DNA from 4 places in the Rhizobium indicum genome. Region 1 is predicted to be linked to each of the others. Evidence: predicted binding sites of a transcription regulator. Region 1 holds the regulator's gene; each other region holds the start of a gene.

What was found. The regulator LexA, encoded in region 1, represses DNA repair genes until DNA is damaged. The targets are predictions, from matches to a motif close to TGTTCNNNNTGTGTTCNG.
Region 2: the regulator LexA is predicted to act here: its motif matches at 2,233-2,250, upstream of FFM53_RS13905 (helicase-related protein).
Region 3: the regulator LexA is predicted to act here: its motif matches at 3,858-3,875, upstream of uvrA (excinuclease ABC subunit UvrA).
Region 4: the regulator LexA is predicted to act here: its motif matches at 2,195-2,212, upstream of FFM53_RS19960 (putative DNA modification/repair radical SAM protein).

Annotation. Positions count from the first base shown of each region.
Region 1 covers NZ_CP054021.1:482,719-490,752, forward strand. The annotation lists gene pdhA (pyruvate dehydrogenase (acetyl-transferring) E1 component subunit alpha) at 1-249, opposite strand, end outside; gene FFM53_RS02310 (FtsB family cell division protein) at 395-715, opposite strand; gene eno (phosphopyruvate hydratase) at 852-2,126, opposite strand; gene kdsA (3-deoxy-8-phosphooctulonate synthase) at 2,276-3,121, opposite strand; gene FFM53_RS02325 (VOC family protein) at 3,118-4,011, opposite strand; gene lexA (transcriptional repressor LexA) at 4,210-4,929, shown strand; gene FFM53_RS02335 (ComEC/Rec2 family competence protein) at 4,910-7,342, opposite strand; gene gltA (citrate synthase) at 7,633-8,034, shown strand, end outside.
Region 2 covers NZ_CP054021.1:2,819,456-2,827,489, reverse strand. The annotation lists gene FFM53_RS13905 (helicase-related protein) at 1-2,070, opposite strand, end outside; gene FFM53_RS13900 (DUF3309 family protein) at 2,895-3,050, shown strand; gene FFM53_RS13895 (YMGG-like glycine zipper-containing protein) at 3,078-3,335, shown strand; gene phbB (beta-ketoacyl-ACP reductase) at 3,937-4,662, opposite strand; gene FFM53_RS13885 (acetyl-CoA C-acetyltransferase) at 4,734-5,915, opposite strand; gene phaR (polyhydroxyalkanoate synthesis repressor PhaR) at 6,154-6,726, shown strand; gene FFM53_RS13875 (hypothetical protein) at 6,721-7,128, opposite strand; gene rpmF (50S ribosomal protein L32) at 7,274-7,459, opposite strand; gene FFM53_RS13865 (glutathione S-transferase family protein) at 7,615-8,034, opposite strand, start outside.
Region 3 covers NZ_CP054021.1:330,146-338,179, reverse strand. The annotation lists gene FFM53_RS01620 (DUF72 domain-containing protein) at 1-332, opposite strand, end outside; gene FFM53_RS01615 (GNAT family N-acetyltransferase) at 357-818, opposite strand; gene uvrA (excinuclease ABC subunit UvrA) at 815-3,736, opposite strand; gene FFM53_RS01605 (single-stranded DNA-binding protein) at 4,019-4,528, shown strand; gene FFM53_RS01600 (hypothetical protein) at 4,675-5,220, shown strand; gene FFM53_RS01595 (MarC family protein) at 5,243-5,890, opposite strand; gene gyrA (DNA gyrase subunit A) at 6,127-8,034, shown strand, end outside.
Region 4 covers NZ_CP054021.1:4,128,924-4,136,957, forward strand. The annotation lists gene FFM53_RS19945 (dicarboxylate/amino acid:cation symporter) at 1-328, shown strand, start outside; gene FFM53_RS19950 (glycosyltransferase family 4 protein) at 402-1,460, opposite strand; gene greA (transcription elongation factor GreA) at 1,488-1,964, opposite strand; gene FFM53_RS19960 (putative DNA modification/repair radical SAM protein) at 2,218-3,450, shown strand; gene FFM53_RS19965 (UdgX family uracil-DNA binding protein) at 3,450-4,904, shown strand; gene carB (carbamoyl-phosphate synthase large subunit) at 4,982-8,034, opposite strand, start outside.

The DNA.
Region 1 (8,034 bases):
CTGCGCCATCTGCATGCCGACGACGACAGCTTCCTGACCGATGTAGAGGTGACAAAAGCCGCCGATGAACCCCATGCCGTAAAGCTGACCGGCCTTCTCCTCGAAGCGGCGGATCAGCAGCATCTCGCGATAGGCCTTCAGCTCTTCATTGCGATCGAAGTCGGCTACCGGGCCTCCATTCGATGCTTTGGCTGCCGGTTTTGCTGCAGTTTTGCGGCTGGAAACGGTCGCGGTCTTTCGCGGCGCCATTCAACCCTCCCTATGGGTTTGTCGTTTCTTGGTGGCGCGTACCATAGGGAAGAAAATTGACCACAGCAATGCCATAATTGCATGGCTCGTATTCGGTCCTAAATTATTGGAAAAACTACTAAAATTCCAATTAACCTGTTTCCGGTTAATTGGAATAGTGGTTGAATACGACGATCTCGTCCGCGCGCGACATATTGAGCTGATAACGCGCTTTTTCGTCCAACATGTCCTTGTCGAGCGACCCGTCACTCAAGAGCGCGACCTGATTTTCCAGATGTTCGCGCTTCGCCTTCAAGATCGCAAGCTCTTTTTCACGCGCGACACGCTGATGCTCGAACGTCTCCGTCGCGCGCAGGCCGTAATCGCCATGAATGCAATGATAACCGAAATAGGAGAGGAAGGCGACCGTCATGGCCGGAATGACGAAGCGACCGATCTTTCTCTTCTTATGATGCTTTGTCCACATACACGCATGCTCTTGAACGCATTACCAATTCGTTCAATCTAACGCGCAGAGATTAACCGTTCGTTGACTCTAAAAAACGGGCAACAAAAAACCCGCGCCGGGAGGCGCGGGTCAAGCCATTGGAAATCAGATCCGATCAGCCGCGAATGATCGAGCGGCCGGCATACTGGGCCTGCGGGCCGAGGCCCTCTTCGATGCGGATCAGCTGATTGTACTTGGCAAGACGGTCGGAACGCGACAGCGAGCCGGTCTTGATCTGACCGCAGTTGGTGGCGACCGCGAGATCGGCGATGGTCGAATCTTCGGTCTCGCCGGAGCGATGGGACATGACGGCGGTATAGGCCGCCTTGTGCGCCGTGTTGACGGCATCGAGCGTCTCCGTCAGCGTGCCGATCTGGTTGACCTTGACGAGGATCGAGTTGGCGACACCCATGCGGATGCCGTCGCGAAGACGGGCAGAGTTGGTGACGAAGAGATCGTCGCCGACGAGCTGAGTCTTCTTGCCGGCCAGGTCGGTCAGCGTCTTCCAGCCATCCCAGTCGTCTTCGGCCATGCCGTCCTCGATCGAGATGATCGGATACTTGGCGGCGAGCTCGGCCAGATATTCGGCCATGGCGCCCGATTCCAGCGTGCGGCCTTCACCTTCGAGAACGTATTTGCCGTCCTTGAAGAATTCGGTCGAGGCGCAGTCGAGGCCGAGGCACATGTCGTCGCCCGGCTTGTAGCCGGCTTTCTCGATCGACTTCATGATGAAGTCGAGGGCCTCGGGCGCGCTCTTCAGGCCCGGTGCGAAACCGCCTTCGTCGCCGACATTGGTGTTATGGCCCTGCGCGGCAAGTTCCTTGCGCAGCGTATGGAAGACTTCCGAACCCATGCGCACGGCTTCGGCGATCGAATCGGCGCCGACCGGCAGAATCATGAATTCCTGGAAATCGATCGGGTTGTCGGCATGAGCACCACCATTGATGATGTTCATCATCGGCACCGGCAGAAGGCTGGCGGAAGCGCCACCGACATAACGGTAGAGCGGCAGGCCGGACGCCTGGGCCGCAGCCTTGGCAACGGCGAGCGATACGCCGAGGATGGCGTTGGCACCGAGGCGCGACTTGTTCGGCGTGCCGTCCAGCTCGATCATGATGTTGTCGATCTGGATCTGGTTTTCGGCGTCGATGCCGCCGATCGCGTCGAAGATCTCGGTGTTGGCGGCTTCGACCGCCTTTTCGACACCCTTGCCGAGGTAGCGCTTGCCGCCGTCACGCAGTTCGACCGCTTCATGCGCGCCCGTCGAGGCGCCCGAGGGAACGGCCGCGCGGCCCATGCTGCCATCTTCGAGATAGACATCGACTTCGACGGTGGGGTTGCCACGGCTATCGAGAATCTCGCGGGCGATGATATCGGTGATTGCAGTCATGGGTTCTTCCTGCTCGGTGGGTGATAAATGGTTCGAAACCTGTCTTAGTCGAAGGCGTGCAAATTACAATGCTGCAATAGCCTTCGGACCAGCGTTCGGATGTGGCCTATAGCACGATCATGTCAGACTGTTGAACGTCAAGCTGAACCTTAGGCCTTGGCGACCGCATCGAAGGCAAGCAGCTTTTCGAGAAGCCGCGGCATGTCCTTGAGATAGACCATGTTCGGGCCGTCGGAAGGGGCATTGTCGGGGTCCTGATGGGTTTCGACGAAGACACCAGCAATACCGGCAGCCACAGCGGCGCGCGCCAGGGTTTCCACGAATTCCCGCTGACCGCCGGAGGATTCGCCCTGGCCGCCCGGCTGCGCCACGGAATGGGTCGCATCGAAGATAACGGGCGCGCCCATCGCCGCCATGATCGGCAACGAACGCATGTCGGAAATCAGCGTATTGTAGCCGAATGAGGCGCCGCGCTCGCACAGCAGCACGTTCGGATTGCCGCTGGCATTGAGCTTCTTCAGGACGTTCTTCATATCCCAGGGAGCGAGGAACTGGCCCTTCTTGACATTGACGACGCGGCCGGTCTTGGCGGCGGCGATAAGAAGGTCGGTCTGGCGGCAAAGGAAGGCCGGGATCTGCAGGACATCGACGACCTTTGCCACCTCCCCGCATTGCTCGGCGGTATGAACGTCGGTCAGGACGGGAAAGCCGAATTCCTTCTTGAGGTCGGCAAAGACCTCCATGCCCTTTTCGATCCCGATACCGCGTTCGGCCGAAAGCGAGGTCCGGTTCGCCTTGTCGAAGGAGCTCTTGTAGACGAGGCCGATGCCGAGCTTTCCGCAAAGCTCTTTCAGCGTGCCGGCAACCATGAAGGCGTGGTCGCGGCTCTCCATCTGGCAGGGACCGGCAATCAGCGACAGGCGGCCGGTATTGGAAAAAGTGACCTGGCCTTGGCCTTCGCCGATCCTGACTTCGGAATTCGTATCAGTGCTCATCGTGTTTCCTCGAAGGCGAAGAGCGTGCCCTGCCCGGGCGCGCGCTTCACCAGAATGCGATTGTTCTTGCGCGTGTATGTCACCCCGTTAGCAGCCAAATGCGCTTCTGTCACGGCAAGATCGGCGACAGTGAAGAGGATTGCCCGGCCGCGCAGGCCGCGATCTGCGGATGAGCCGGCGATGTCGAAATAGGCCTCCAGCCCTTCCGGCGTCATCAGGCTGATTTTCGCATTCGATGCTGCGATATTGACGCCGAACCCGGTCTTCTCGACTGCCGATTGCGCCACGGCAAGGCTGACGAAGGCAGCGAAGGCGGCCGGCTCCGGCGTGCAAAGCGCGATCTCGATTAGGCCGGTGACGCCATTGGCATGCGTCTCCAGCGCGGCGCGGTCAGCCGGCAGCGTGACGCGCTCGACGGTGAAGAGCAGGAGATCAGGCGCGCGCAGGTCGCCGGCGAAAGCCAGCTTGAAGCCGGCAATCGTCTCGGAACCGTCCGGCATCGTCATCGGCCGGGTGAACTGCAGCATCTCGCCGGCGCTCGATCCGTTGCCGACGAAATTCTGATGATCGATGCCGGCATCCTTGCTGCCGAAAGCCAGCCCCGAAAGCCCCTCCTCGCCACAGCGGAAGCGAAAGGCCTGGTTGCGGGCGGTGAAGACATTGCCTTGCCGCGCTGATGCCTCGCTCTCCTCGACGCTCGCAATTCCGAGCGGCTCCAGATAGGTCTTGTCGGCAAAGAAGACGCAGGCATTCTCCGTTCCGAAGGGATGGCGCGCATCGGCGGCAACGGTGAAGCCGAGCTTGCCGAGCCTCTCGCGCGCCAGATCGATATTGACGACCGGCAGCACGACATGATCCAGCGGGTGCGGTTTGGCGGAGTGCTCGTTCATGATATCCCCCTCTCCTAACACGGCAGAGATGTGTGAGAGTGCCGCCCAAGGCAAGACTTGTGTGCCAATCCGGCGAATGAAAATAAAAATCTCAACGAGTTGGCGCCAAGTTTTACGGAAATTTAGCTACTTGCGGAACACATATGGAACATATAGTGTCTGTTCTGGATTTGTTTCAATCACGAGGTCACAACGTCGATGCTCACGCGCAAACAACAGGAGCTTCTCCTTTTCATTCATGAGCGCATGAAGGAATCCGGCGTTCCGCCATCTTTCGACGAAATGAAGGATGCCCTGGACCTCGCCTCCAAGTCCGGGATTCATCGCTTGATTACGGCGCTGGAGGAGCGAGGCTTCATTCGCCGCCTACCGAACCGCGCCCGCGCGCTTGAGGTCATCAAGCTTCCGGAGGCCTACAGCCCCAGCATTCAGCCCCGGCGCGGCTTTTCGCCGAGCGTCATCGAGGGCAGCCTCGGCAAACCTCAGCCGGTCACCGCCCCTGCTCCCGCAAAGCCCGTCGCCGACAACGGCAACTCGGTCTCCGTGCCGGTCATGGGCCGAATCGCTGCCGGTGTGCCGATCTCGGCGATCCAGAACAATACCCACGACATCGTCGTTCCGGCCGACATGCTCGGCTCCGGTGAACATTATGCGCTGGAGGTCAAGGGCGATTCGATGATCGACGCAGGCATCTTCGACGGCGACACCGTGATCATTCGCAACGGCAGCACCGCAAGTCCTGGCGACATCGTCGTTGCTCTCGTCGACGACGAAGAAGCGACACTCAAGCGCTTCCGCCGCAAGGGCGCCTCGATCGCGCTGGAGGCCGCCAACCCGGCTTACGAGACCCGGATTTTCGGGCCGGACCGTGTCAAGGTTCAGGGTAAACTCGTCGGTCTCATTCGCCGCTATCACTGACATTGGCTAGGCCCGATTCGGTAAAGCTGTTGCTGCGCCAGTCATAGGCGCGATGGCGCATCCATGGCCGCGACAATGCATCGAATGCGGTTGCGACCTCCAGGCCGGCGTCCGTGAAGCGCAACTCGATGGATCCGGTCCTGCGCAGCGTCTCACCGGTGAAGAGCGTCGCACCCGAGCGGCAGCTGTTGAAGCGAAGGCGGACCGAGGTCACGACGATATCGGCCGCGTCGCATGCCGGACCGAGATAGGCGGCATTGTCGATGACGGTTACCACCTGACCATTGGCGAGCCTTGATGTGCACCAGGCCTTCTTGACGCAGGAAAAGCGGTTTGCGTCTCCGCCCGCTGTGGCCGCCCGCATCGCGGTCCTTGCTTCGTTCTGCTGATCGCGGGAAAGCCTGACGCGGCGGTCTTCTCCCTCAGGCGGGATAGCAGGACCATCCAGCATCTTCGGCGGATCATGCCTCGGCAGGACCAGCGCTCTCTGCCACTGGTCGAAGATGAAATCCGGCGGTCTTTCACGGTTGGACGCCATGGCCGCCGCCTCGACGATTGCGACGAGACTGCCATCCTCCGAAATCACCAAATCCGGCGGACGGGGACCCGGCAGAAGCAGCAGGATGAGCGTTGCGACCGCGATGATCGATGTGCCGACATGGCGCAATCGGGTGCGGAGCAGCGTCAGCAGCAGAAAGCCTGCCACGGCGACGGCGAAATACCAGGCGGGCAAGCGGCCGACGTCTATATTGCCATCCCAGCCGGACACCGTCTTTGCGACCGCGATCACCAGATCGAGGCCGAATCCCACCACCTTCCAAGGCAAAACGTCCAGGCCGAAAGGCATGAGCAGCATCGCCAGCAGGCCGGCCGGCATGATGATGAAGGAGATGATCGGCATTGTCGCGAGGTTTGCCGGCAGGCCGTAGGCGGTCAGGCGATGAAAATGCTCGATCGAAAACAGCGCGGTGGAAAAACCGCCGATCAGCGAGGTCAGGAAGATGCCGCCGAAGAAGCCCGCAACCGTAACGAATGGCCTGATGATCGGCAGCTTCAGGAAGGCGTTTTCGCGGACGCGCCGGTCCTTCCACAGCTGATAGCCCGAGACCAGCGCCAATGTCGCTGCAAAAGACATCTGGAAGCTCGGACCCAAAACCTCGGACGGCGAAATGACGACGATGACGAGCGCGGAGAGAGCGACATTGCGCAGGCTGATCGACGGCCGGTCGAAGAAGACGGCAACCAACATGATGGCCATCATGATGAAAGCGCGTTCGGCAGAGACCGCAAAGCCCGAAATCAGGAAATAGGCGGTGACAGCGATGAGCGCGCCGGCGGCAGCGATCTTCTTCGTCGGGTAGGCCTCAGCAATGCCGGGAAAGAGGCTGAGCAGCATCCGGAAGCCGACGAAAAAGATGCCGGCCGACAGCGCCATGTTGAGACCGGAGATGGCGATGATATGAGCCAGGCCGGACTGGCGCAGCGCCTCCGTCGTTTCATTCGAGATGGCACGCCGCTCGTCCGTCACCAGAGCAGCGGCGAAAGCGCCGGTGTCGCCGGGCAGGATCGACCTTATGCGGTCACCAATGCCGCTGCGCAGCCGGTAGAGCCCTTCGAGCAGCGTTTCAGCCGTCGATCTGGCAGCCTGGGGACCAGCCTGCGCATCGACCTTCGTCGGTGCACCGTAGAAGAAGCCGTTGGCGCCGATGCCATCGAAATAGGCACCGAAGGAGAAGTCGTTGAGTTCGGGAAGTGCCGGACCTGCCGGCGGCGTCAGCCGCGCCCTGCCGGTAATGATATCGCCGATCTCGAAGGCCGCGTCCGCGCCGCGGGCGATGGCGGTGATGCGTTCCGGCCGCCGCTTCAGCTCCGGTGCCTTAGTGCCGGTGACCGCAAGAATGTAGCGCCACCGCCCGCGACCATCGCCTTCGCGCCGCTCGACACGGCCGGTCACCGTGGTCGTCACTGATGAATCGAGGATCACGGTCGAAGCCCGCCGGCTCTCGAACTGCGCCGTGACCATGCCGCAGACCACGAGCGAGAGCGCCAGCAGCGTTGCCCGCACTGCCGCCCGGCTGCGGCTGGCGATGAGAACCGCCACTGTCACCGCCGACAGGCAGAGCAGTGATGCAACGAGGGAAAAATCCGATGCCGCGAGAAACCAGACGGCTGACCCAGCGCCGAGGAAGACCGGCGAAAACAGCAGCAGGCGGCCGTGGTCCGCCTCTTCGCCCAGCATGCGCATGCCGGCACGCAGCAATTGCGAGGCTGCGGCCGGCAGCCGGTGGCGCAATGGTGTCGCCGACTGCGTCCGTGTCGGCCGCGTCACCACGACAGGTGGTGAAAAACTGGAGGAGTCGGCAAGGCCTTCGCCTGCTTCCGGCCGCAATTCGACTGTCGTCAACTCCTGCATGAACCGCCCAAGCCCGGCTGCGAAGGCGGCCAGAATGCAACCTCCAATCAAATCCGGCAAGAATAATCGATTGAAATATGAGGGAAAATCGCGAGCGCCAAAAGACCAGTCGAATCATCAGCTTCCGATATGCGTGCGGCTCATCGCTGCAGTGCCTAAAAGGTGATACCGCAATGCACAAAATGCCATCACGGTAACTTGGCATTAGCTTCGCGATCATATAGCTATCGGTGAGGACGCTTAACCCCTATGGCGCTTTTATGGCGCCACCGCCATTTCGGAGGATCAGCATGACGGATCAAAGCGCTACAATAAAAATCGGTGACAAGTCTGTCGACCTTGCTGTCAAAAGCGGCACGATCGGCCCGAGCGTCATCGATATCGGTGCCCTCTACAAGAACACAGCTTCCTTCACCTACGATCCGGGTTTTACCTCGACCGCATCCTGTGAATCGAAAATCACCTACATCGACGGCGACGAAGGTGTCCTGCTGCATCGCGGCTATCCGATCGAGCAACTCGCCGAGCACGGCGACTTCCTCGAAGTCTGCTACCTCCTGCTTTACGGCGAACTGCCGACCACCGTGCAGAAGAAGGATTTCGATTACCGCGTCACGCACCACACCATGGTGCACGAGCAGATGAGCCGCTTCTTCACCGGCTTCCGCCGCGATGCGCATCCGATGGCCGTC
Region 2 (8,034 bases), 2.3 Mb from region 1:
CGCCGGCTTCAGAAGTGCGGGAACGAAGATATGATAGGCGCCGAAACGCACGCCGTAGCGGCGCATGGAGGCACGGGCCTCCTGGTCCAGCGACTTCACCTCTTCGGTCACGTCGCGGCGGAAGAGCACCCCGAGATTCTCGACGAGCTGGAAGGCAAGCCCTTTGGCAAGGCCCTGCAGATCCTCGGCGCGCGACAGATCATCGAGCGGCTTCAGCACCGTGCTGATATGATGATTGACGAAGCGCTCGATGCGGGCGGCGACGTGATCGCGGGCATTGCCCGTCAGTTGTTCGTCGGCCAGCAGGATCACGCGCGGACGCATGATGTGATCACTGCCCGAAAGCCGCGCCACCGGGTCGCCCAGCCAACGGATCAACCCATCCGAACCGATCACCAGATCGCTGTTGCCGGCGGCATGCATCCGGGCCGCGCGGGCTTCGAACTCGAGCCCGAGCGCCTTCTGCGACGCAGCCTGAACCGCCTTGGCATCCGGTCCGTCCGTTCCCGCCACCGGCGTGAAACGGAACCCGCTCAATTGCCCTACATGATGTCCTTCAACGAAGACATCGCCATTCACACTGATTTCAGCTTCCAGCATCGCATTCTCTCTCAGGCGCTTCATGAGCACAGATGTCCTGCGATCAACAAAGCGTTTCGTCAACCTTTCATGTAACGCGTCGGACAATCGATCTTCGATTTCCCGCGTCTTTTCCTGCCAGTGTGTCGGATCGGCAAGCCAACCGGGCCGATTCGAAACGTAGGTCCAGGTCCTTATCTGCGCGATTCGCGCCGAAAGCGTGTCAATTTCCCCATCTGTTCGATCGGAGCGATGAACCTGCTCCGCAAGAAACTGCTCATTCACCGTGCCATAGCGGACAAGATCGGAAAAGAGGGTCGAGATAAGATCGGCATGTTGTGCTGGGGTGATACGCCGATAATCGGGAAGCGCGCAAGCCTCCCAGAGTTTTTCGACGCGCGCCGGCCTGTCGGCAAGATCGATGACCTCGGGATAGCGCGAAAGCTGTTCCAGCGCCTGCTGGTCGACCGCAGGCAATGCCCGCGTCAGCCCCGGCACGCGCGGTCCCACCTCAAGGCTGGCGCGCAGCGATGCGATTGAGGAGAAGTCCATCTCCGTCGTCCGCCACTGCAAAACCTTGACGTTGTCGAATTCGTGCCCCTCGATGCGCTGCACCAGTTCGTCATCGAAGGGCGAGACTTGCCCGGTGACGCCGAAGGTCCCGTCCCGCACATGCCGTCCGGCGCGCCCGGCGACCTGGCCGAGTTCGCCCGGATTGAGATTGCGGAACTGGTAGCCGTCGAATTTCCGGTCCTGGGCAAAGGCGACGTGATCGACATCGAGGTTGAGGCCCATGCCGATCGCATCGGTCGCCACCAGATATTCGACGTCGCCCGCCTTATAGAGCGCCACCTGCGCATTGCGGGTGCGTGGGCTGAGCGCGCCGAGCACGACCGCCGCGCCACCGCGCTGCCGGCGAATAAGCTCGGCGATGGCGTAGACCTCGTCAGCGGAGAAGGCGACGATGGCCGAGCGCTGCGGCAGCCGTGTGATCTTCTTCTGCCCGGCGTAGAAAAGATGCGAAAGCCGTGGCCGCTCGACGATAGTGATGCCGGGCAGGAGCTGCTGCAGGATCGGCCGCATCGTTGCCGCGCCGAGCAGCAGCGTTTCCTCGCGGCCGCGAAGATGCAGGATGCGGTCGGTGAAGATATGGCCGCGTTCGAGATCGCCGGCGAGCTGCACCTCGTCGATCGCGACGAAGGCAGCCTTGGTCTCGCGCGGCATCGCTTCGACAGTGCAGACGGAAAAACGCGCATTGGGCGGCGAAATCTTTTCCTCGCCGGTGACCAGCGCCACATTCTGCGCGCCGACCTTCTCTACCACCCGCGTATAGACCTCGCGGGCCAGAAGCCGAAGTGGCAGGCCGATCACGCCCGTCCCGTGCGCAACCATGCGCTCGATGGCATAATGGGTCTTGCCGGTATTGGTCGGCCCGAGCACCGCGGTCACACCGCGCCCGCTCAGAATCATCGGCTGCGAAATCAGAGTCATGAGTCCATGCAAATGAGGCGGGTGGCCCCAGGAAAATCTCGGCTCCTCGATGGAAGCTGGACAACACATGGACAGCTGCCGTCGCAAACGCAAGGGCAGATTTCAAAATGCATCGGGGATTACGACCTTTGCGAGTCCCGTGGAACGCCCGAATTTCCGATTCGGAACAGCGCAAGAACGAATCAGCGACGAATCGATGACTCCCGCTGATTCAGCTTTTGTTCACGGCTAAGTATTGATTTTGAATCACTTTTTCCCACTAGATGCTGAATCGCAAGACTCTCACCTGTTCATATTTTCGCTATCGCGACTCCGCAATTCCCGCCCGATCTTGGATAGGCGAAAATCCGCCCGAAATTAACCTCTCGACCAAAGCCGGAACGAATCGGAGACGAATCGCTGACTCCGCCGTTTTCGCCTTTCGTTCACGCCCACATCTTGTGGCGCTATCAGGTCCAGGTCCTAGAATGCGCATGGGCGGCAGATCCTTCGCCCCGCCCTCGTCAGATCGGCATTAATCTTTCGGAAACCGGATTCAGACGGCGTTAAGTCGCAGCGTTAACTCAGGGGCGGCCACTCTCGGCTCGCCGATCAAAAACGGAACGAATCGCTGACGAATCGGCGACATCGCGATTTTCCCGCTTTGTTCACCGCAACATATTGTATTTAAATGTCTTTTTAACCATAGCGGCAATTTTCGGAAATGACGGAAATTAAACCGTGAATCAGGCTTCGTCACATTTCCAGAGCTTAACCGGGAACAAAAATCGCCAATACGTGTTTCCAGTCCATCCAAATTGCGGATGAAATGAAGGAAACACACCATGCTTGGCACGATACTACTTGTTATCCTCATTCTGCTCTTGATTGGAGCCTTGCCGAATTGGGGTTATAGCCGTGGCTGGGGCTATGGACCTTCTGGCGGTTTGGGGCTAGTTCTCGTGATTATCATTATCCTTGTACTAATGGGCCGCGTCTAAAGGCCAACTAACCTGGGGAGTTACGACATGATGAAGAAGATTGTTCTTATTGGTGCGCTCGTGGGCGCACTCGCATCTTGCACAGCGACCGAGCAAGGCACGGCGATCGGCGCCGGCACTGGCGCTGTTATCGGCGGTGTCGTCACCAACAGCTGGGGTGGTGCCGCCGTCGGCGCCGTTGCCGGCGGTCTGACTGGCGCTCTGATCGGCCAGTCGGTCGAACGCCGCGGCTACTGCGTCTATCGCGACCGCTACGGTCGCCGCTATGAGGCTCGTTGCCGCTGATCGGCACAAGCATATCGGACTCCCAACGGGCGCTTCGGCGCCCGTTTTCTTTGCCGGTCGTATCCGTCAACGAGACGTTGACAATCGGTTGCGAAAGTCAAATCTAGCGCCGCCCAACGGGCAGGCACATATTTCCTTCAGAGCATGATGCCGAAAAGTGTGAGCGGTTTTCGGACGACATCATGCTCTCACTGTAAATGTAGAACAGGATGATTTTAGGCCGACCCGGCCTAAGATCATCCTGTTTTGGAGCGCAACGGACAGGCAGAGCCGCCCGGCGCACCGGAAAGGAAACGCTTCCATGATTCAGATTTTGCTGAATTCCCTCGTCGCCGTTCTCATCGCGTCGGCTTTCCTGACAACCGCAATATCAGCCCTCAGCGCCAATGATCTTTCGCTGCGCAAAGTGCCGGCCAGAGTTCGGCCACAGCGACGTCCGAACACAGACCGCCGCTCTTGATCTTCTCGAAACAGCGCGACTGCTCCGGCCACAAAATCGCAACCGGCATCACGAGACGCCCATAAACAGCGATGGCGCGATCCTGCCGGACGCGCCATCGCTTTGAATCTAATTCCTAATGTCGACGTGAAGACAGAAAGCCTAGGCGAAGAACTGTCCGCCATTGGCCGTCAGCGTCGAACCGGTGATGAAGCCGGCATCGTCGGAGACGAGGAAGGTGACGCAGCGCGCGATCTCTTCCGGTTCGCCGAGCCGGCCGACGGGGATCTGCGGAATGATACGTTCGTTCAGCACCTTCTCCGGCACGGCAAGCACCATTTCCGTTCCGATGTAACCGGGGCAAATGGCGTTGACGGTGATGTTCTTGTTCGCCCCCTCCTGAGCCAGCGCCTTGGTAAAACCGAGATCGCCCGCCTTGGCCGCCGAATAATTCACTTGGCCCATCTGGCCCTTTTGGCCGTTGATCGACGAGATATTGACGATACGGCCGAAGCTGCGGTCACGCATGCCGGTCCAGACCTGATGCGTCATGTTGAACAGGCCGGTGAGGTTGGTATTGATCACCTCGTGCCATTGCTGCTGCGTCATCTTGTGGAACATCGCGTCGCGGGTGATGCCAGCATTGTTGACGAGGATTTCGACCGGGCCGATCTCGCTTTCGACCCTGGCAATTCCCTCGCCGCAGGCGAGATAATCCGAAACATCCCATTTGAACACCGGAACGCCGGTAACGTCGTGGAAGGCTTTGGCCTTCTCGTCGTTGCCGGCATAGCTGGCGGCGACCCTGTATCCGGCATTTCTCAGTGCCATGGATATTGCCGCGCCGATGCCGCGTGTACCCCCGGTGACCAAAGCCACTCTGCTCATGTTCCGCTCCCCTTTTGTTTTTCGCCCCACCGCTTGGCGGGATCTTCAATCAAACATGGATCGTATGCTATTTAAAGCGCTTCAAAGCACATGGCCACACCCATGCCACCCCCGATGCACAGCGTGGCGAGACCCTTCTTGGCGCCGCGGCGCTTCATTTCGAACAGCAGCGTGTTGAGAACGCGCGCACCGGAGGCGCCGATCGGATGGCCGATCGCGATCGCTCCGCCATTGACGTTGACGATCGACGGATCCCACCCGAGATCCTTGGTGACGGCACAGGCTTGCGCCGCGAAGGCCTCATTGGCTTCGACGAGATCGAGATCGTTGACCGACCAGCCGGCCTTTTCGAGCGCCTTGCGCGAAGCCGGGATCGGTCCGGTGCCCATGATCTGCGGATCGACACCCGCTGTTGCCCAGGAAACGATGCGGGCGAGCGGCTGGACGCCGCGCCGGACCGCCTCCGCTTCGCTCATCAGCACCGCCACAGCGGCACCGTCGTTGAGGCCGGACGCGTTCGCGGCCGTGACCGTGCCGTCCTTGTCGAAGGCCGGGCGCAGCTTCCCCATCGCCTCGATAGTCGCGCCGTGACGGATATATTCGTCAGCATCGACCGTAACGTCGCCCTTACGTGTCTTGATGACGTAGGGGATGATCTCGTCGACAAAGCGACCGGCCTTCTGCGCTGCCTCCGCCTTGTTCTGCGAACTGACGGCGAACTGATCCTGGTCGTCGCGCGAAAGCTGCCACTGGCGCGCAACATTCTCGGCGGTGATGCCCATGTGGTAGCCGTGGAAAGCGTCGGTCAAGCCGTCCTTGATCATCGTGTCGATCATCTTCATGTCGCCCATCTTGACGCCGCCGCGTAAGTGCGCGGCATGCGGGGCCATCGACATGGATTCCTGGCCGCCGGCAACGATGATCTTGGCGTCGCCGGTGGCGATCTGCTGCATGCCGAGCGCGACGGCGCGCAAGCCCGAGCCGCAGAGCTGGTTAACGCCCCAGGCCGTCGCTTCCTGCGGAATGCCGGCCTTCATCGCCGCCTGGCGGGCCGGGTTCTGACCCTCGCCGGCGGCAAGCACCTGGCCGAGGATGACCTCATCCACCTCGCCGGCATCGACGCCGGCACGCTCGAGCGCGCCCTTGATGACGGCCGCCCCGAGCTCATGCGCGAGGACCGTCGCGAAAGCACCGTTGAAGGCGCCGACTGCTGTTCGCCCTGCGCTGGCGATGACGATGGATGGATTGCTCATGGGGACGCTCCTCGTTTTCGTCTCACTTACATAAGTGGAAACTGGCAAAGCTTGGAGCACAAGTCAAACGCGAAGACCGGCTGCTGTCATTTTTCGGCAAAGCCTTTCAAAGCCCAATTCATCTGCTCTGTTAAAGGTTTGCCGCATCGCACAAAGAGATTGTCACCGGCCTTCTTTTGCGTTTACAGTCTCAAGTGGAGGAATATCCATAAATCAGACGGGGGTTCAGGAGACTGATATGGCGAAGCATGAGGGTCAGATCGTTATCAAGAAATACGCCAATCGCCGCCTATACAACACAGGCACCAGCACCTATGTGACGCTGGAAGACCTGGCGGAGATGGTGAAGAAGGGCGAAGAATTTAACGTACAAGATGCAAAAAGCGGAGATGACATCACCCATTCGGTGCTGACCCAGATCATCTTCGAACAGGAATCGAAGACCGGCAACACATTGCTCCCGATCTCCTTCCTGCGCCAGCTCATCACCTATTACGGCGACCAGATGCAAATGGTCGTGCCGAGCTTTCTCGAACATTCGATGCGCTCCTTCACCGAACAACAGGCCCAGATGCGCGAGCAAGTAAACCGCGCCTTCGGCGAAACGCCGCTCGGCAAGAACCTGCAGTTGCCGATGCAGATGGTCGAGGACCATGTTCGCCGCAACACCGAGCTGTTTCAGCAGGCGATGCAGATGTTCTCGCCCTTCATGACGCCGCCTGCCAAGGAAAGCCGCAAGGCCGAGGCCAAGGATATCGATGAGCTGAAGGAACAGCTCCGCGCCCTTCAGAACAAACTCGACAACCTATAATCCGATCGAGACATCCCGCCCGGCGCTTCGGATCGATACGGCAAAACCGCCGATGACATCGATCAGAGCGATCGTCATCAAAATGAAGAAGACCTGCGTCGCAGCATCCCGGACGAGCAAAAACTCGACCAGGAAAGCGATGAACACCAGCATCGACAGCATGTGGTTGACGAGATTGCCGGGACCAGTTCTGGTCGCTTTGAGGATTTCGAAGAACAGCACGACAAGTGCGATGACGATGAAAAGATCACCGAGCGCCATGCTCCAGATCGCGCCCGAGATCATCGACAGCACGATGATATCATGTTGCAGTGCTGGAATGCCGCCATTGCCCATCAGGCCCAGCATCGCAAGATTGTAAAGAATAAATGGGATAATCATCAGGGGCATGGCGGCTATCATCGGCAATCTCCCAGTGCATCATGGAACAATACTGCCGCAAACCCTTGCCCCACCGCAAGTCATTGCAAATATTATATTGTCGAAATGCAAAAGGCCGGCGTGACGCCGGCCTTGAAACTTCGATCGGACAAGCCGGATCGGGAAATTATGCGCTTTCCTTCGGCGTCAGAACCTGGCGTCCGCGATACATACCGGTCTTCAGATCGATATGATGCGGGCGGCGCAGTTCGCCGGAATTCTTGTCTTCGACGTAGGTCGGAGCCTTCAGGGCGTCTGCCGAACGGCGCATACCGCGCTTGGACGGGCTTGTTTTTCTCTTCGGTACAGCCATTTCTCTTACTCCACTTGCGGGCAAAACATTCCCACGGCCACACCGGCGGCCGAAACGGACATGTCGCGATTTCGGAATTTGGCGCGCTTATACATGCAAGGGGTGACCTTGACCAGTCCCCATGCGTATTTTTTGCAAAGCCGATGATTCCAGGCTCAGACTTCGTCTTCCGGCACGATCCAAGGCTCGGCGCGGGCCGCCTCTTCCCATTTCCGCCAGGCCGGATGCGCCTTCATGGTCTCCATATAGGCCAGCGTATCGTTTTGGCTGACGAGATCATAGATTTCGAACCGGTTGACGACAGGCGCAAACATCGCATCCGCCCCGCTGAACGCGCCAAACAGAAACGGTCCGCCGGATTGCTGCAGGAGGTCGCGCCAGATCGTCTCGATGCGGCTGATATCGGCGTCGACACCATCCGGCAACGCGATCTTGCCCTTCGGCCGGCGGATATTCATCGGGCAGGCACCGCGCAGCGCCCGGAAGCCCGAAAGCATTTCCATCGAAACCGAACGGGCGAGCGCCCGCTCGGCGCGATCCCTCGGCAGAAGGCCGGCGTTCGGATAAAGCTCGGC
Region 3 (8,034 bases), 150 kb from region 1:
AGCGGCCCGAGATGATCGCCGAGTTCGCTGATGCCCGATGATAGGAACCGCTCCATCGATTCACCGGCTTCGGCAAGCACCCGCCGATTGGTGACGAAACGTGTCGCCTTCAGCGAAAAGATGAAACCGTCGGGCACGTCAGCCGCCCATTTGGCGAAGACCGCGGGCTTCTGCGTGCTGTAATAGGTGCCGTTGACCTCGATCACCTTCAGCTGGCGGCTGGCATAGTTCAGCTCGTCCTTCTGCTTCAGGTCACCGGGAAAGAAATGCCCGCGCCAGGGCTCGAAGGTCCAGCCGCCGATGCCGGTGCGGATAGTGCCGGATTTCGTCATGTCGTCCTCCCCATTCGCAGCCGCTCAGGCCGCATTGATCTCTTTGGTCATGTCGACGAGTGTCCATCCTGACCGATAAGGGTTCGGCCGGCGACCCGTTTCCCGAAAACCGAAGGCGCTGTAGAGCGCGATGTTCCGCTCCATCCGCGCATTGGTGTAGAGCCGGATCTCCGGCACGGCCCATTCCCGCGCCTTGCCCTCCAGCCAGCGCAGCATCGCCAGCCCATGCCCGGCACCCTGAAAGGCCGGCGAGACCGCGATGCTGAACAGCATGAGGTGATCGGCGTGCTGCTCGACGACCACCAGGCCGGCCGTTTGCCCGCCGATCTCGCACAGCCAGACCTCGCCGCGTTCGATCCGCGGCGTGTAATCCTCCGTCACCGGGATCGGCGGAGCGCCGAACAGCTCGCTATAGGGCCGATAGGCGGCTGACGTCAGCGTCGCGATCGTTTCCAGATCATCGGGCGACGCTGGTCTCATCGTCATTCCGCCGCAACCGCCTTCTTCGCCGGCCGCCGTTCCAGCAATTCCTTCAGGAAGTGTCCGGTATAGGACCGCTTCTCCTTGACGATCGCTTCGGGCGTGCCGGTCGCGACGATCTCGCCGCCGCCGTCGCCGCCTTCGGGGCCGAAATCGAGCACCCAATCGGCCGTCTTGATGACTTCGAGATTGTGTTCGATCACCACCACCGAGTTACCCTGGTTGACCAGTTCGTGCAGCATTTCGAGCAGCTTGGCGACGTCGTGGAAATGCAGACCGGTCGTCGGTTCGTCGAGAATGTAGAGCGTACGTCCCGTCGAGCGTTTCGACAGCTCCTTGGCAAGCTTGACGCGTTGGGCCTCGCCGCCGGAGAGCGTATTGGCCTGCTGGCCGACCTTGATGTAGCCGAGACCGACATCCTTCAGCGCTTGCAGCTTGTCGCGCACCGCAGGCACCGCCGCGAAGAAATCGACGCCTTCCTCCACCGTCATGTCGAGCACGTCGGCGATCGACCTCTGTTTGAAGGTGACGTTGAGTGTCTCGCGATTGTAGCGCTTGCCGTGGCAGACGTCGCAGGTGACGTAGACATCAGGCAGGAAGTGCATCTCGATCTTGATGACGCCGTCGCCCTGGCAGGCCTCGCAGCGTCCGCCCTTGACGTTGAAGGAGAAACGGCCCGGCTGGTAGCCGCGTGCCTTGGCCTCCGGCAGGCCGGCGAACCAGTCGCGGATCGGCGTGAAGGCGCCGGTATAAGTTGCCGGGTTCGAGCGCGGCGTGCGGCCGATCGGCGATTGATCGATGTCGATCACCTTGTCGATATGCTCGAAGCCGTCGATGCGGTCGTGATCGGCCGGGTTTTCACGCGCGCCCATGACGCGGCGTGCTGCCGATTTATAGAGCGTCTCGATCAGGAAGGTGGATTTGCCGCCGCCGGAAACGCCGGTCACCGCTGTGAACACGCCGAGCGGAATCGACGCCGTGACGTTCTTCAGATTGTTGCCGCGCGCGCCGACCACTTTGATCTCGCGGCCCTTCTTTGGCTTGCGACGTTCGTCGGGAACGGGAACGCCGAGTTCGCCGGAGAGATATTTGCCGGTCAGTGACTTCGGATTGGCCATGATGTCCTGCGGCGTACCATGGGCGATGACCTGGCCGCCGTGAATGCCGGCCGCCGGGCCGATATCGACGACGTCGTCGGCCGTCATGATCGCATCCTCGTCATGTTCGACGACGATGACGGTGTTGCCGATGTCGCGCAGGTGCTTCAGCGTGTCGAGCAGCCGGGCATTGTCGCGCTGATGCAGGCCGATCGACGGCTCATCGAGCACGTAGAGCACGCCGGTCAGCCCCGAGCCGATCTGCGAGGCAAGCCGGATGCGCTGGCTTTCGCCGCCCGACAAGGTGCCGGAATTGCGCGACAGGCTGAGATATTCCAGGCCGACATCGTTGAGGAAGCGCAGCCGGTCGCGGATTTCCTTGAGGATGCGCACGGCGATCTCGTTCTGCTTGGCATTGAAGCTTGCCGGCAGCGTCTCGAACCAGTCGCGGGCGACGCGGATCGACATACCGGTCACTTCGCCGATATGCAGAGTGTCGATCTTCACCGCCAAGGCCTCGGGCTTCAGGCGGAAGCCGTTGCAGGAAGGGCAGGGGGCGGCCGACATGAAGCGCTCGATATCCTCGCGCGCCCAGGCGGAATCGGTCTCTTTCCAGCGGCGCTCGAGATTGGTGATGATGCCTTCGAAATTCTTCTGCGTCGTGTAGGAGCGGGCGCCGTCGGCATAGTGGAATTCGATCTTATCGTTGGTGCCGTTGAGGATGACGTCCTTGGCCTCGTCGGAAAGATCGTTCCAGCGGGTACCGAGCTTGAAGCCGTAATGTTTGCCGAGCGCTTCCAGCGTCTGATTGTAATAGGGCGAGGTCGACTTGGCCCAGGGCGCGATCGCCCCGTCGCGCAGCGTCCGCTCGGGCTCGGGCACGATCAGATCCGGATCGATCTTCTGCTGAGCACCGAGGCCATCGCAGGTCGGGCAGGCGCCGAAGGGATTGTTGAAGGAGAAGAGCCTGGGTTCGATCTCCGGAATGGTGAAGCCGGAGACCGGGCAGGCAAACTTCTCCGAAAACAGCACGCGTTCATGCGTCTCGTTCAGCGACTTGTTGGCCGAGCCGCCGGCCGACGTCTCTTCCGGCGGCAGCGGCTTGTCGGCGAATTCGGCGACCGCCAGCCCGTCGGCAAGCTTCAGGCAGGTCTCCAGACTGTCCGCCAGGCGCGCGGAGACATCCGAGCGCACGACGATGCGGTCGACCACCACGTCGATGTCGTGCTTGTATTTCTTGTCGAGCACCGGCGCCTCGGCGATCTCGTAGAACTGCCCGTCGACCTTGACGCGCTGGAAGCCCTTCTTCATCAGCTCCGCCAGTTCCTTCTTGTATTCGCCCTTGCGCCCGCGCACGAGCGGCGCAAGGATATAAAGACGGGTGCCCTCGCCGAAATCCAGGATGCGGTCGACCATCTGGCTGACGGTCTGGCTTTCGATCGGCAGGCCGGTCGCCGGCGAATAGGGAACGCCGACGCGGGCAAAGAGCAGGCGCATGTAGTCGTAGATCTCGGTAACGGTGCCGACCGTCGAGCGCGGATTGCGCGAGGTCGTCTTCTGCTCGATCGAGATTGCCGGCGACAGCCCGTCGATCTGGTCGACATCTGGCTTCTGCATCATTTCGAGGAATTGCCGGGCATAGGCCGACAGGCTCTCGACATAGCGCCGCTGGCCCTCGGCATAGATCGTGTCGAAGGCGAGCGAGGATTTGCCGGAACCCGAAAGCCCGGTCATGACGATCAGCTTGTTACGCGGCAGATCGAGATCGATGCTCTTGAGATTATGCTCGCGCGCGCCGCGGATGGAGATCGTCTTCAGTTCGCTCATCGTCTCTGCTTTGGTTTTCTGGATGACAGCCCTTATTTAGTGATGCCGACGGGCGAGTCGAGGCTGAATGTCCACTACGGTCAAGGTTTTCGATTCTGTTGACAGGATCATACGGATAAACTAGAACAAATAAAGAACAAAATTCCTGATGAATGCATGCGGCTTTCTGATGGATAAACATGTGGATTAAATGCCGCCCATGCGCATCGGCGGTCCGTGATGGTTTAAGGTGCGCCGATCGATTAAACGCCGCCGGGCAGGGCGGCAGGCAGGGTGAGAAGTATGGCTGGTAGTGTGAATAAGGTAATTCTGATTGGAAACGTCGGTGCGGACCCCGAAATCCGTCGCACTCAGGATGGCCGGCCGATCGCCAATCTTCGTATCGCGACCTCGGAGACCTGGCGCGACCGCAATTCCGGCGAGCGCCGTGAGAAGACCGAATGGCACACCGTCGTCGTCTTCAACGAGGGCCTCTGCAAGGTCGTCGAACAATATGTGAAGAAGGGCGCCAAGCTCTATATTGAAGGCCAGCTGCAGACCCGCAAGTGGCAGGACCAGCAGGGCCAGGACCGCTACAGCACGGAAGTGGTGCTGCAGGGTTTCGGTTCGACGCTGACGATGCTCGACGGTCGCGGTGAAGGCGGGGGTGCGAGCGGCGGCCGTGGCAGTGCCGGTGGCGGCAACGATTATGGCGATGACTACGGTGCTCCGGCTCCCGCTTCATCGCCGAGCCGCGGCGGTGGCAGCGGCGGCAACTTCTCGCGGGATCTCGACGACGATATCCCGTTCTGATCGGTAGCCTTTCCGGGCTTTGTGAAAGACGTGAGAGAGCATGATGCCTTGGATGGCGTCATGCTCTTTTTCTTTGATTTCGCGGCAGATGCTTCAGACCACATCCGCCTGAATGATTTCGCACCATTTTGGGGAGTTATTTCGGAATGAGCTGCCACATCTTTAAGAAAGATTCCGGTACGCGCCTCCGACTTTGGTTGGACGAGGCACCGCCGTCGATGGATTCAACGCGATGCCATCTGTGGGAGAGCAAAGTTTTCGTCAGCGGAGAAGGGATTCCTCATCGGAAAAGTGTGGCTGCGGAAATAGCTCGGCCGGTTGGAGGCATGACGGTATATGGTTTGCTGTCAGTCACCCTGGATCAGTCCATTAAAACGCAATATCTGCAGGTGAATGTCCCGATTGAACGTACCAAGGGAGAGAGTTGGTCCCTATCACTTGCTCCAAGTCACCACAAAGTGCTTACCGGATTTGCCGCGGAGTACATGCCGGGGCTGTTCAAGGGGATAGAGGATCTTGGTGAGGCTGCATTGCCCAGTTTTGGAATTCTCTCCTTTGATCGCATGGCGCATTCGGACATAGGTTCGTCGATAGATATTTTTCGCGAGTTGACGAGAGCTATCGTGCGCGCTTTGACTATGGAGCAGGTTCCTGAAACGCCGGATGAGGCGTTCGCACTTCTCGCAGTTTAGATTGAAAGGCGCTCGAGGTTTTTCAGTGCGGCGTCGCGCTGATGAGGTTGAACGCCGACTTAGCCCCGTCGACGACGAATTGTGCGGCAAGCGCTGCGAGGATGACGCCGAGGAGCCGCGTCAGGATGGCCCGGCCGGTGACGCCGAGGAAACGGTCCAGCCTTTCGGCGATGAGCAGCATGAGGAAGGTCAGCAGCAGATTGGCGGCAATGACGCCGATCAGCTGCGCTTTCCCGATCGAGGTGGCCAGCGTGCCGGCCAGCAGGATCGTCGCCGAGATCGCACCCGGGCCGGCAATCAGCGGCAAGGCGAGGGGGAAGACGGCGATATTCTCGATGTGATCCTTGGTGATCGCCGCCTCGGTCGCCTTCTCCTTGCGCTCCTGCCGTCTCTCGAACACCATCTCGAAGGCGATCCAGAACAGCAGCAGCCCGCCGGCGATGCGGAAGGCGCCGATCGAAATCCCGAGCACGCCGAGCACGCCGGCGCCAAACAGCGCGAAGACGGCGAGGATGATGAAAGCGATAACCGAGCCGCGTAGCGCCACCTGCTTGCGCTCGGTTCGGCTCATGCCTGTCGTCAACCCCAGAAAGATCGGCGCAAGCCCCGGTGGATCGATGGTGACGAGCAGCGTCGTGAAGGCGTTGATCAATTGGTCGGCGCTTGCCATCGGCTCTCCGGAACCCCATATGGGTGCGTGGTTTTTATGATTGTGAAGCGGGGATTTCGATTTGGCAAATATCCCGCGGCGGCTCGCGGCGGATTTGTCCGGTCCGGCCGCGCAACTTGCATGTTTTACCCTCTTTAAGCCGCAAAAGCCTGTTCAAAACGCGCTGTGAAATTGGCGCGGCAACAGGCTTTCCGCTATAAATCTTCAAGTGATTCTAGAAGAGATCGTGATCTGTTTTGACTGAGCAAACACCCCCCGGCGGCGGGAAGCTCCCGCCAGGCATCGAGCCCATCTCCATCATGGAGGAAATGCAGCGGTCGTATCTCGATTACGCCATGAGCGTCATCGTCAGCCGCGCGCTGCCCGACGTGCGCGACGGCCTGAAGCCCGTGCACCGGCGCATCCTCTACGGCATGTCCGAGCTCGGCATCGACTGGAACAAGAAATACGTCAAATGCGCCCGCGTCACCGGTGACGTGATGGGTAAATTCCATCCGCACGGCAATTCCGCGATCTATGATGCGCTCGCCCGCATGGCGCAACCATGGTCGCTGCGGCTGCCGCTGATCGATGGTCAGGGCAATTTCGGCTCGGTCGATGGTGATCCGCCGGCGGCCGAACGTTACACCGAATGCCGCCTCGAAAAGGCTGCCCACTCGTTGCTCGACGATCTCGACAAGGAAACCGTCGATTTCCGCGACAACTACGACGGCACGCTCTCCGAGCCGGTCGTGGTGCCCGCCAAATTCCCGAACCTGCTTGTTAACGGCGCCGGCGGCATTGCCGTCGGCATGGCGACCAACATCCCGCCGCACAATCTCTCCGAAGTCATCGACGGCTGCATCGCGCTGATCGACGACCCGGCCATCGAGCTGCCGGAACTGATCCAGATCATTCCCGGCCCCGATTTCCCGACGGGTGCGAAGATCCTTGGCCGTGCCGGCATCCGCTCTGCCTATGAGACCGGTCGCGGCTCCGTCATCATGCGCGGCGTCGCTGCCATCGAGCCGATGCGCGGTGACCGCGAGCAGATCATCATTACCGAGATTCCCTACCAGGTGAACAAGGCGACGATGATCGAGAAGATGGCCGAGCTGGTGCGCGACAAGCGCATCGAAGGCATCTCCGACCTGCGCGACGAATCCGACCGCCAGGGGTATCGCGTCGTCGTCGAGCTGAAGCGCGATGCCAACGCCGAGGTCATCCTGAACCAGCTTTATCGCTATACGCCGCTGCAGACCTCCTTCGGCTGCAACATGGTGGCGCTGAACGGCGGCAAGCCTGAACAGCTGACCTTGCTCGACATGCTGCGCGCTTTCGTCTCCTTCCGCGAGGAAGTCGTTAGCCGGAGAACGAAATTCCTGCTGCGCAAGGCGCGTGACCGTGCCCATGTGTTGGTCGGTCTCGCCATTGCCGTCGCCAATATCGACGAAGTCATTCGCGTCATCCGCCAGGCGCCCGATCCGCAGTCGGCCCGCGAAGAACTGATGACCCGCCGCTGGCCGGCGGAAGATGTCGAAAGCCTGATCCGTCTGATCGACGATCCGCGCCATCGCATCAATGACGACCTCACCTACAATCTCTCCGAAGAGCAGGCCCGCGCCATCCTCGAACTGCGCCTTGCCCGCCTGACGGCGCTTGGCCGCGACGAAATCGGCGACGAACTCAACAAGATCGGCGAGGAAATCAAGGATTATCTCGATATTCTTTCCTCGCGCGTCCGCATCCAGACCATCGTCAAGGACGAACTTCTCGCCGTCCGCGACCAGTTCGGCACGCCGCGCCGCACCGAGATCATCGATGGCGGCCTCGAAATGGACGATGAGGATCTGATCGCCCGCGAAGACATGGTCGTCACCGTCTCGCATCTCGGTTATATCAAGCGCGTACCGCTCACCACCTACCGCGCCCAGCGGCGCGGTGGCAAAGGTCGCTCCGGCATGACCACCCGCGACGAAGATTTCGTTAGCCGGCTATTCGTCGTCAATACCCATACGCCGGTGCTGTTCTTCTCCTCGCGTGGCATCGTCTACAAGGAGAAGGTCTGGCGCCTGCCGATCGGCACGCCGACCTCGCGCGGCAAGGCGCTGATCAATATGCTGCCGCTCGCACCGGGCGAGCGCATCACCACCATCCTGCCATTG
Region 4 (8,034 bases), 1.4 Mb from region 1:
GCTTTCCTGGGGTGATCAGATCCTGCTGCTGCTGGTCGCGATGCTGAGCTCCAAGGGTGCCGCAGGCATCACCGGCGCCGGCTTCATCACGCTTGCCGCAACGCTCTCCGTCGTGCCCTCCGTGCCGGTCGCCGGCATGGCGCTTATCCTCGGCATCGACCGCTTCATGTCGGAATGCCGGGCGCTGACCAACCTCGTCGGCAATGCGGTCGCCACGATCGTTGTGGCACGTTGGGAAAACGAGCTGGATACGGCGCAGCTTGCCGCGGCACTGGGCGGCCAGACCGGAGAGGATATTTCGGCTGCCGGGCTGCAGCCGGCTGAATAACTGACCGAACTGTCCGCAGTCCTAAAATTCTTTCAACGGCCCGTCATCCAGCGGGCCGTTTCTCTTTTCTGCCTCAGCTGCGATTGTCGCCGAAAAGGCTGTTGTAAATGGCGCCGATCGCGCTCGCTTCTTTCTCCAGTGCGAAATTCGCCCTGACATGCCGCAGCGCATTCTCGCCATGCGCGATCGCCAGCGCGGGATCTGCGATATAGGGCGCGATTGCCCGCGTCAGCGCCTCGCCATCGCCGGCGGCGACGACCGAGCCCGTCTCGCCCGTGACGATGAGTTCGGCATAGGCGCCGGCGTCCGATGCCACCACCGCAGTGCGCGAGGCCATGGCTTCGAGCGGCGTCAGGCCGAAACCCTCGTTGCGGGAGGGGGCGACGTAAAGCGTCAGGCGGCGATACCAGACCTTGATGTCAGGCACTTCGCCGAGGAAGAGGATACGGTCGCTGAGCCCGGCGGCCGCGACATCCGCCTTAAGTTTGTCGCCAAATGCCGTGTGTTCGGCCGTCACCCGGCCGGAGACGACCGCCGTCCACTCGGGGTGCTGCGGCAGCAGTTCGATCATCGCCTGGACGAAAAGATCGGTGCCCTTCTGATGGCGCACGCGGCCGAAGCAGCCGATGAGATGGCGGCCCGGCAGGCTGGTGGCGGCGATGCCGTCCTCCGCTGTTTCCGGCGGATGGAACAGAGCAAGGTCGACGCCGTGCTGGATGACCGTGTGCGGCACCTCGAGGAACGAGCCGGATCGATCGCTAGTCGCGATGACGGCGTCCATGCGACGGATCAGCCATTTCGTATAGGCGGTGTGCCGGCGTTGCGCGGCCGAGGTGAAGAGAAGCTTCAGCGGCATGCGCAACAGTTGGCGCAGCAGGATGCCGACCGCCATCTCGTTGTTGCGGCGAGCGTGCCAGACGCGCTGGCGCCGGCGCGCCGGCGGGCGCCAGAGGCCGAGGAGCTGCCGCCCCTTAAGTTTCGGCAGGTCCTCCGGCAGGCCGGGCCCGAGTGTCGCGATCTTGATGCCGAGCCGGATCTGGCATGGGATGAGCTGGACGATAGTCGATGTGACGCCGGAGAGCCGGCGCTTGAAATTGGGCGCAATGATCTCGACGTCACGGATATCGGGCAAGGGAGGGGTCTCGCGGCTGGCGGGCGATCAGCCCCAGGAAACCTGGAGGATTTCGTAGGCCTTGGAGCCGCCCGGCGCATTGACCTCGATGGAATCTCCGACTTCCTTGCCGATCAGAGCACGGGCGATCGGCGAGGAGATGGAGATGCGGCCGGCCTTGACGTCGGCTTCCTGGTCGCCGACGATCTGGTAGGTCTTTTCTTCATCGGTGTCCTCGTCGATGAGTTTCACCTTGGCGCCGAACTTGATCTTGTCGCCCGACATCTTGGTGAGGTCGATGACCTCGGCGCGCGCCGTCAGGTCTTCCAGCTCGCTGATGCGGCCTTCGTTGTGACTCTGGGCTTCCTTGGCGGCGTGGTATTCGGCGTTTTCGGAAAGGTCGCCATGGGCACGGGCTTCGGCGATCGCCTCGATGATTCGAGGGCGCTCCTCCTGCTGACGCCAGCGCAGCTCTTCCTGCAGCTTGACGAAACCGCCCGGTGTCATCGGTACCTTTTCAACCATTTTTCTGTCCTTCAATCCTCGTATCCGCACAATTAGCGGCGAACACAAAAGAAAACAGGTCCCGAAGGGGAGCTTCGGAACCGTGCCACAATCTTAGTCGGACGCTTATAGCAGATCGCCAAGGCCGATTTCCAGAAAATTCGCATAAAAGAAACGCGGCCCGCCCCGATATCAGGTGGTGCGACTTGAAAATGGGCAGAAATCGGATCGTCCCGATTGACTCTGCATGCCGGAACATATAGTGAACATACTAATGAAGAAGTCGCTCACAGAACGCTTGGCCATCCTTTCCGATGCCGCGAAATATGATGCTTCCTGCGCTTCCAGTGGAACGGTGAAGCGTGATTCTCGGGCAAGCGGCGGGCTCGGTTCGACCGAGGGATCCGGCATCTGTCATGCCTATGCACCGGACGGGCGGTGCATTTCGCTTCTGAAAATACTGCTGACCAATTTCTGCATCTACGACTGCGCCTATTGCGTCAATCGCTCGTCGAGCAATGTCGAACGGGCGCGCTTCACGCCCGAAGAGGTCATCTGGCTGACGCTGGAATTCTACCGCCGCAACTATATCGAAGGCCTGTTCCTTTCCTCCGGCATTATTCGTTCGTCCGATTACACGATGGAAGAGATGGTCCGCATCGTCCGCGAACTGCGCGTGACACATAATTTCCGCGGCTATATCCATCTGAAATCGATCCCCGAGGCGTCGCCGCGTCTGATTGAGGAAGCGGGGCTTCATGCAGACAGACTGTCGCTCAATATCGAGTTGCCGACGGATAACGGCATCACCCGCTTCGCGCCGGAAAAGAAGCCTGCCAATATCAGGCGATCGATGGGGGATCTGAGGTTGAAGATCGAGGCCGCCGGCGAACCGACGCTGCGCACGAAGAAGCGTCAGCGTTTCGTGCCGGCCGGCCAAAGCACACAGATGATCGTCGGCGCCGATGGCGCGAACGATGCGACCATCCTTGCGACCAGCGGCCGGCTTTACAGCAGCTACGGGCTGAAGCGCGTCTATTATTCCGCCTTCAGCCCGATTCCGGACTCGTCGAAAAACCTGCCGCTGATCAAGCCGCCGCTGATGCGCGAGCACCGGCTCTATCAGGCCGACTGGCTCTATCGATTCTACGGTTTCGGCATCGACGAGATCACCGCAAACCAGGCGGGCGGCATGCTCGATCTCAGCCTCGACCCCAAGCTTGCCTGGGCGCTCGCCAATCGGGCCGAATTTCCCGTCGATATTAACAAGGCCGAGCGTGAGCGGTTGCTGCGCGTGCCCGGTCTCGGCACCAAGACCGTCAAAGCGATCGTTTCGGCGCGGCGTTTTCGCCGGTTGCGGCTCGATGATCTCCAGCGGCTCGGCATTTCGATCAAGAAGGTTCAGTCTTTCATCTCGGCGGAAGGCTGGTCGCCGCGCCGATTGATCGAGCGCCCCGACCTTCGCGCCATGTTCGAACCGCAACCCGAACAATTGTCGTTGCTGTGATGCGCCGGGTCGTGCTTGCAGGACGCGGGGAGCTTGCCGAATGGCGTGACGCCGCGCGCGCTTTCGCGGTCGCCGGCATCCTGCCGGAAGAGATCGATTGGCGCGAAAAAAGCGAGGAGGCGGACCTTGCGTTTCAACGCGACGCCATGCCGCCGGCGCCTATCATGGCACGCAAGCCGATGACGGTGCCGCCCGCCTTCATCGATCTCGCGGAGACAGTTCTCTGCCATTCCGACGCGGCGCGTTTTTCCCTGCTTTACCGTCTGCTCTGGCGGCTGCAACTGGACCGGCAACTGCTTGAAGTGGCTTCCGACGAGGACGTCGCCCGTGCCAGGCTGATGGCGAAAAACGTTCGGCGCGACGCGCACAAGATGACGGCCTTCGTTCGCTTCAAGGAGGTTGGTGCGGTGTCGGTGGGCCGTCGAAAATTCCTCGCCTGGTTCGAGCCGGATCACCATATCGTCAGGCGCACAGCGCCCTTCTTTCAACGGCGCTTCACCGACATGGACTGGCTGATCGCGACGCCCAAGGGATCGGCCGCCTGGGACGGCGAGCGGCTGACGATGAGCGACGAACCGTGTGAAAAACCCAATCTCATCGATGCTACCGACGAACTTTGGCGCACCTACTACGCCAGCATTTTCAATCCGGCGCGGTTGAAGCTGAAGGCGATGCAGGCGGAGATGCCGAAAAAATACTGGAAGAACCTGCCGGAAGCCGATCTCATCCCTGGGCTGATCGCATCGGCGGAGAGCCAGGTGCGGGCCATGGCTGCACGGGAGGCGACCCAGTCGTTGCCCTTTCACGATCGCCTGCAGGAAGCCGCGCGCAGCATTCCGGCCGAGCCCGAAGCGCCGGCGGGCACGCTGGAAGCACTGCGCGCGGAAGCTGCCGCCTGCACCCGCTGTCCGCTTCATGCGAAGGCCACGCAAACCGTATTCGGGGAGGGGCCACGCGATGCCGAGGTGATGTTCGTTGGCGAGCAGCCGGGCGACCAGGAGGATATATCAGGGCGCCCCTTCGTCGGTCCGGCCGGCAGGCTGCTGGATCAGGTGATCACTGAAGCGGGCATTGATCGCTCAACGCTTTACGTCACCAATGCCGTCAAGCATTTCAAATATGAGCCGCGCGGCAAGCGTCGCATCCATCAGAAGCCCAATATGGGCGAGGTGAAGCATTGCCGCTGGTGGCTCAATCTGGAGATGGCACTGATCAAGCCGAAGCTCATCGTTGCGATGGGGGCGACGGCGCTCGCGGCGCTGACCGATACGAAACAGCGGCTTCAGGATGTCAGGGGGAAAGCGATCGCGATCGATGAGGAGCGAACGCTCTTCGTGACGGTGCATCCATCCTATCTGCTGCGTATTCCCGATGAGCGGCTGAGAGCGGAGGAACTGGCACGATTTCGCGAAGATATGCTGATGGTTCAGCGCCTTATGGTGGCCGCTGCATAAACTGATTCAGAAGCCTCCGGTGGTGCCCCAATGCCAAGGCTGGCGCCATCGCTCATCGAGCGATGGCGTTCCGTATCTCAGGCGAAATAGCTCTGCAGCGGCCGCACTTCCAGATTGCCGGCCTTCAGCGCCTTGATTGCCTGGGCGGCGGCTTCGGCGCCTGCCATCGTCGTGTAATAGGGCACCTTCTGCATCAGCGTCGCACGGCGCAGCGACTTGGAGTCGGAGATCGCCTTGTTGCCATCGGTGGTGTTGATGACGAGCTGGACCTGGCGGTTGCGGATCGCGTCCTCGATGTGCGGACGGCCTTCCAGCACCTTGTTGATCTTGGTGGCGGTGATACCGTTTTCGGCGAGGAAGCGGGCGGTGCCGCCGGTCGCCAGCACTTTGAAGCCCTGTTCGACGAGGATGCTGATCGCCGGCAGCACGCGCGGCTTGTCGGCGTCGCGGACGGAGACGAAGACCGTGCCGTCACGCGGCAGCTCGACGCCGGCGCCGAGTTGCGACTTGGCGAAGGCCAGTGCAAAATCGGTATCGAGGCCGATGACTTCACCGGTCGAGCGCATTTCCGGGCCGAGCAGCGTGTCGACGCCGGGGAAACGGGCGAAGGGGAAGACGGCTTCCTTGACAGCGATGTGCTTCAGCTTGCGCGGATCGGGCTTTTCGCCGTAGGCGGCGAAGGTCGCATCGAGTTTTTCGCCGGCCATGACGCGGGCGGCGATCTTGGCGATCGGCGCGCCGATGGTCTTGGCGACGAAGGGCACGGTTCGCGAGGCGCGCGGATTGACTTCGAGAACGTAGACGGTGCCGTCCTTGATGGCGAACTGGACGTTCATCAGGCCGCCGACATTGAGCGCCTTGGCCATGGCTTTCGCCTGGCGTTCCAGCTCGTCGAGCATCTCGTTGGAGAGCGTGCGCGGCGGCAGCGAGCAGGCGCTGTCGCCGGAATGGATGCCGGCTTCCTCGATATGCTCCATGATGCCGGCGACATAGACGTCGGTGCCGTCCGAGAGGCAGTCGACGTCGACTTCGATGGCGTGGCTGAGATAGCTGTCGAAGAGCAGCGGGTTCTTGCCGAGCAGAGTGTTGATCTGGCCGGTCTTGTCGTTGGGATAGCGCTGCTTGATATCCTCAGGCACCAGTTCAGGCACGGTATCGAGCAGGTAGCTCTGCAGCTGGCCTTCCGAATGCAGGATCTGCATGGCGCGGCCGCCAAGCACGTAAGAGGGACGCACGACCAGCGGGAAGCCGATTTCGGTGGCGACCATGCGGGCCTGCTCGACCGAATAAGCAATGCCGTTGTTCGGCTGGTTGAGGTCGAGCTTCATCAGGAGCTTCTGGAAGCGGTCGCGGTCCTCGGCAAGGTCGATCATATCGGGCGCGGTGCCGAGGATCGGGATGCCGTTCTTTTCCAGCGCCTCGGCAAGCTTCAGCGGCGTCTGGCCGCCGAACTGGACGATGACGCCGACGACTTCACCTCTTTCCTGTTCTGCCCGCAGGATCTCGATCACGTCCTCGGCCGTCAGCGGCTCGAAATAGAGGCGGTCCGACGTGTCGTAGTCGGTCGAGACTGTTTCCGGGTTGCAGTTGATCATGATCGCCTCATAACCCGCATCCTTCAGCGCGAAGGCGGCGTGGCAGCAGCAATAGTCGAACTCGATGCCCTGGCCGATACGGTTCGGGCCACCGCCAAGGATGACAACCTTCTTGCGGTCGGACACTTCAGCCTCGGAGCGGGCGGCGCCGACGAAAGGCGTCTCATAGGTGGAATACATATAGGCGGTCGGCGAGGCGAACTCGGCCGCACAGGTATCGATGCGCTTGAAGACAGGGCGGACGTTCAGCTTGTTACGGAATTCGGCGACTTCCTTCGGGCGCTTGCCGGTCAGCGTCGCCAGGCGCGCGTCGGAAAAGCCCATGGCCTTCAGCATGCGCAGGTTGGCGGCATCATCAGGCAGACCGTGCTCGCGGATCCGGGCTTCCATCTCGACGATATTCTTGAGCTCGGCGATGAACCAGGGATCGATCTTGCAGCCTTCGTGGACTTCGGCTTCGCTCATGCCCTGGCGCAGCGCCTGGGCGACCATGCGCAGGCGATCGGGCGTCGGCGTGCCGATTGCGGCGCGGATGGCGTTCTGGCTGGATTCGCCTTCTTCAAAGCCGGGGATCTCGATCTCGTCGAGTCCGGTCAGACCGGTTTCGAGGCCGCGCAGCGCCTTCTGCAGCGATTCGGCGAAGGTGCGGCCGATCGCCATGACTTCACCGACCGATTTCATAGCGGTGGTCAGAACAGGCGAGGCGCCGGGGAATTTCTCGAAGGCGAAACGCGGGATCTTGGTGACGACGTAGTCGATCGACGGTTCGAAGGAGGCAGGCGTTGCGCCGCCGGTGATGTCGTTATCCAGCTCGTCGAGCGTATAGCCGATCGCGAGCTTGGCGGCGATCTTGGCGATCGGGAAGCCGGTGGCCTTGGAGGCGAGCGCCGACGAGCGCGAGACGCGCGGGTTCATTTCGATGACGACGAGACGGCCGTCTTTCGGATTGACGGCGAACTGGACGTTCGAGCCGCCGGTCTCGACCCCGATCTCGCGCAGCACCGCGATCGAGGCGTTGCGCATGATCTGGTATTCCTTGTCCGTCAGCGTCAGGGCCGGGGCGACGGTGATCGAATCGCCGGTATGGACGCCCATCGGGTCGATGTTTTCGATCGAGCAGATGATGATGCAGTTGTCCGCCTTGTCGCGGACGACCTCCATTTCATATTCCTTCCAGCCGAGCACCGATTCCTCGACCAGCACTTCGGTGGTCGGCGAGGCATCGAGGCCGCCGCCGACGATCTCGAAGAATTCCGAACGGTTGTAGGCGATGCCGCCGCCGGTGCCGCCGAGCGTGAAGGAGGGACGGATGATCGCGGGAAGGCCGACATGGTCGATCGCCTGGGCGGCAATCGCCATGGCATGGCTCATATAACGCTGCTTGCGGTCGCTCTCGCCGAGGTTCCACTGGTTTTCCAGCTCGTCCAGCGCCTTGTCGAGGTCGGATCCCGAGAGGCTATCACGCAGCTTGACGCGCTCGGCCTCGTGCGTCTTGCGGTCGAGGTCCTTGATGTCGGTGGCGTTCGCCAGCATCG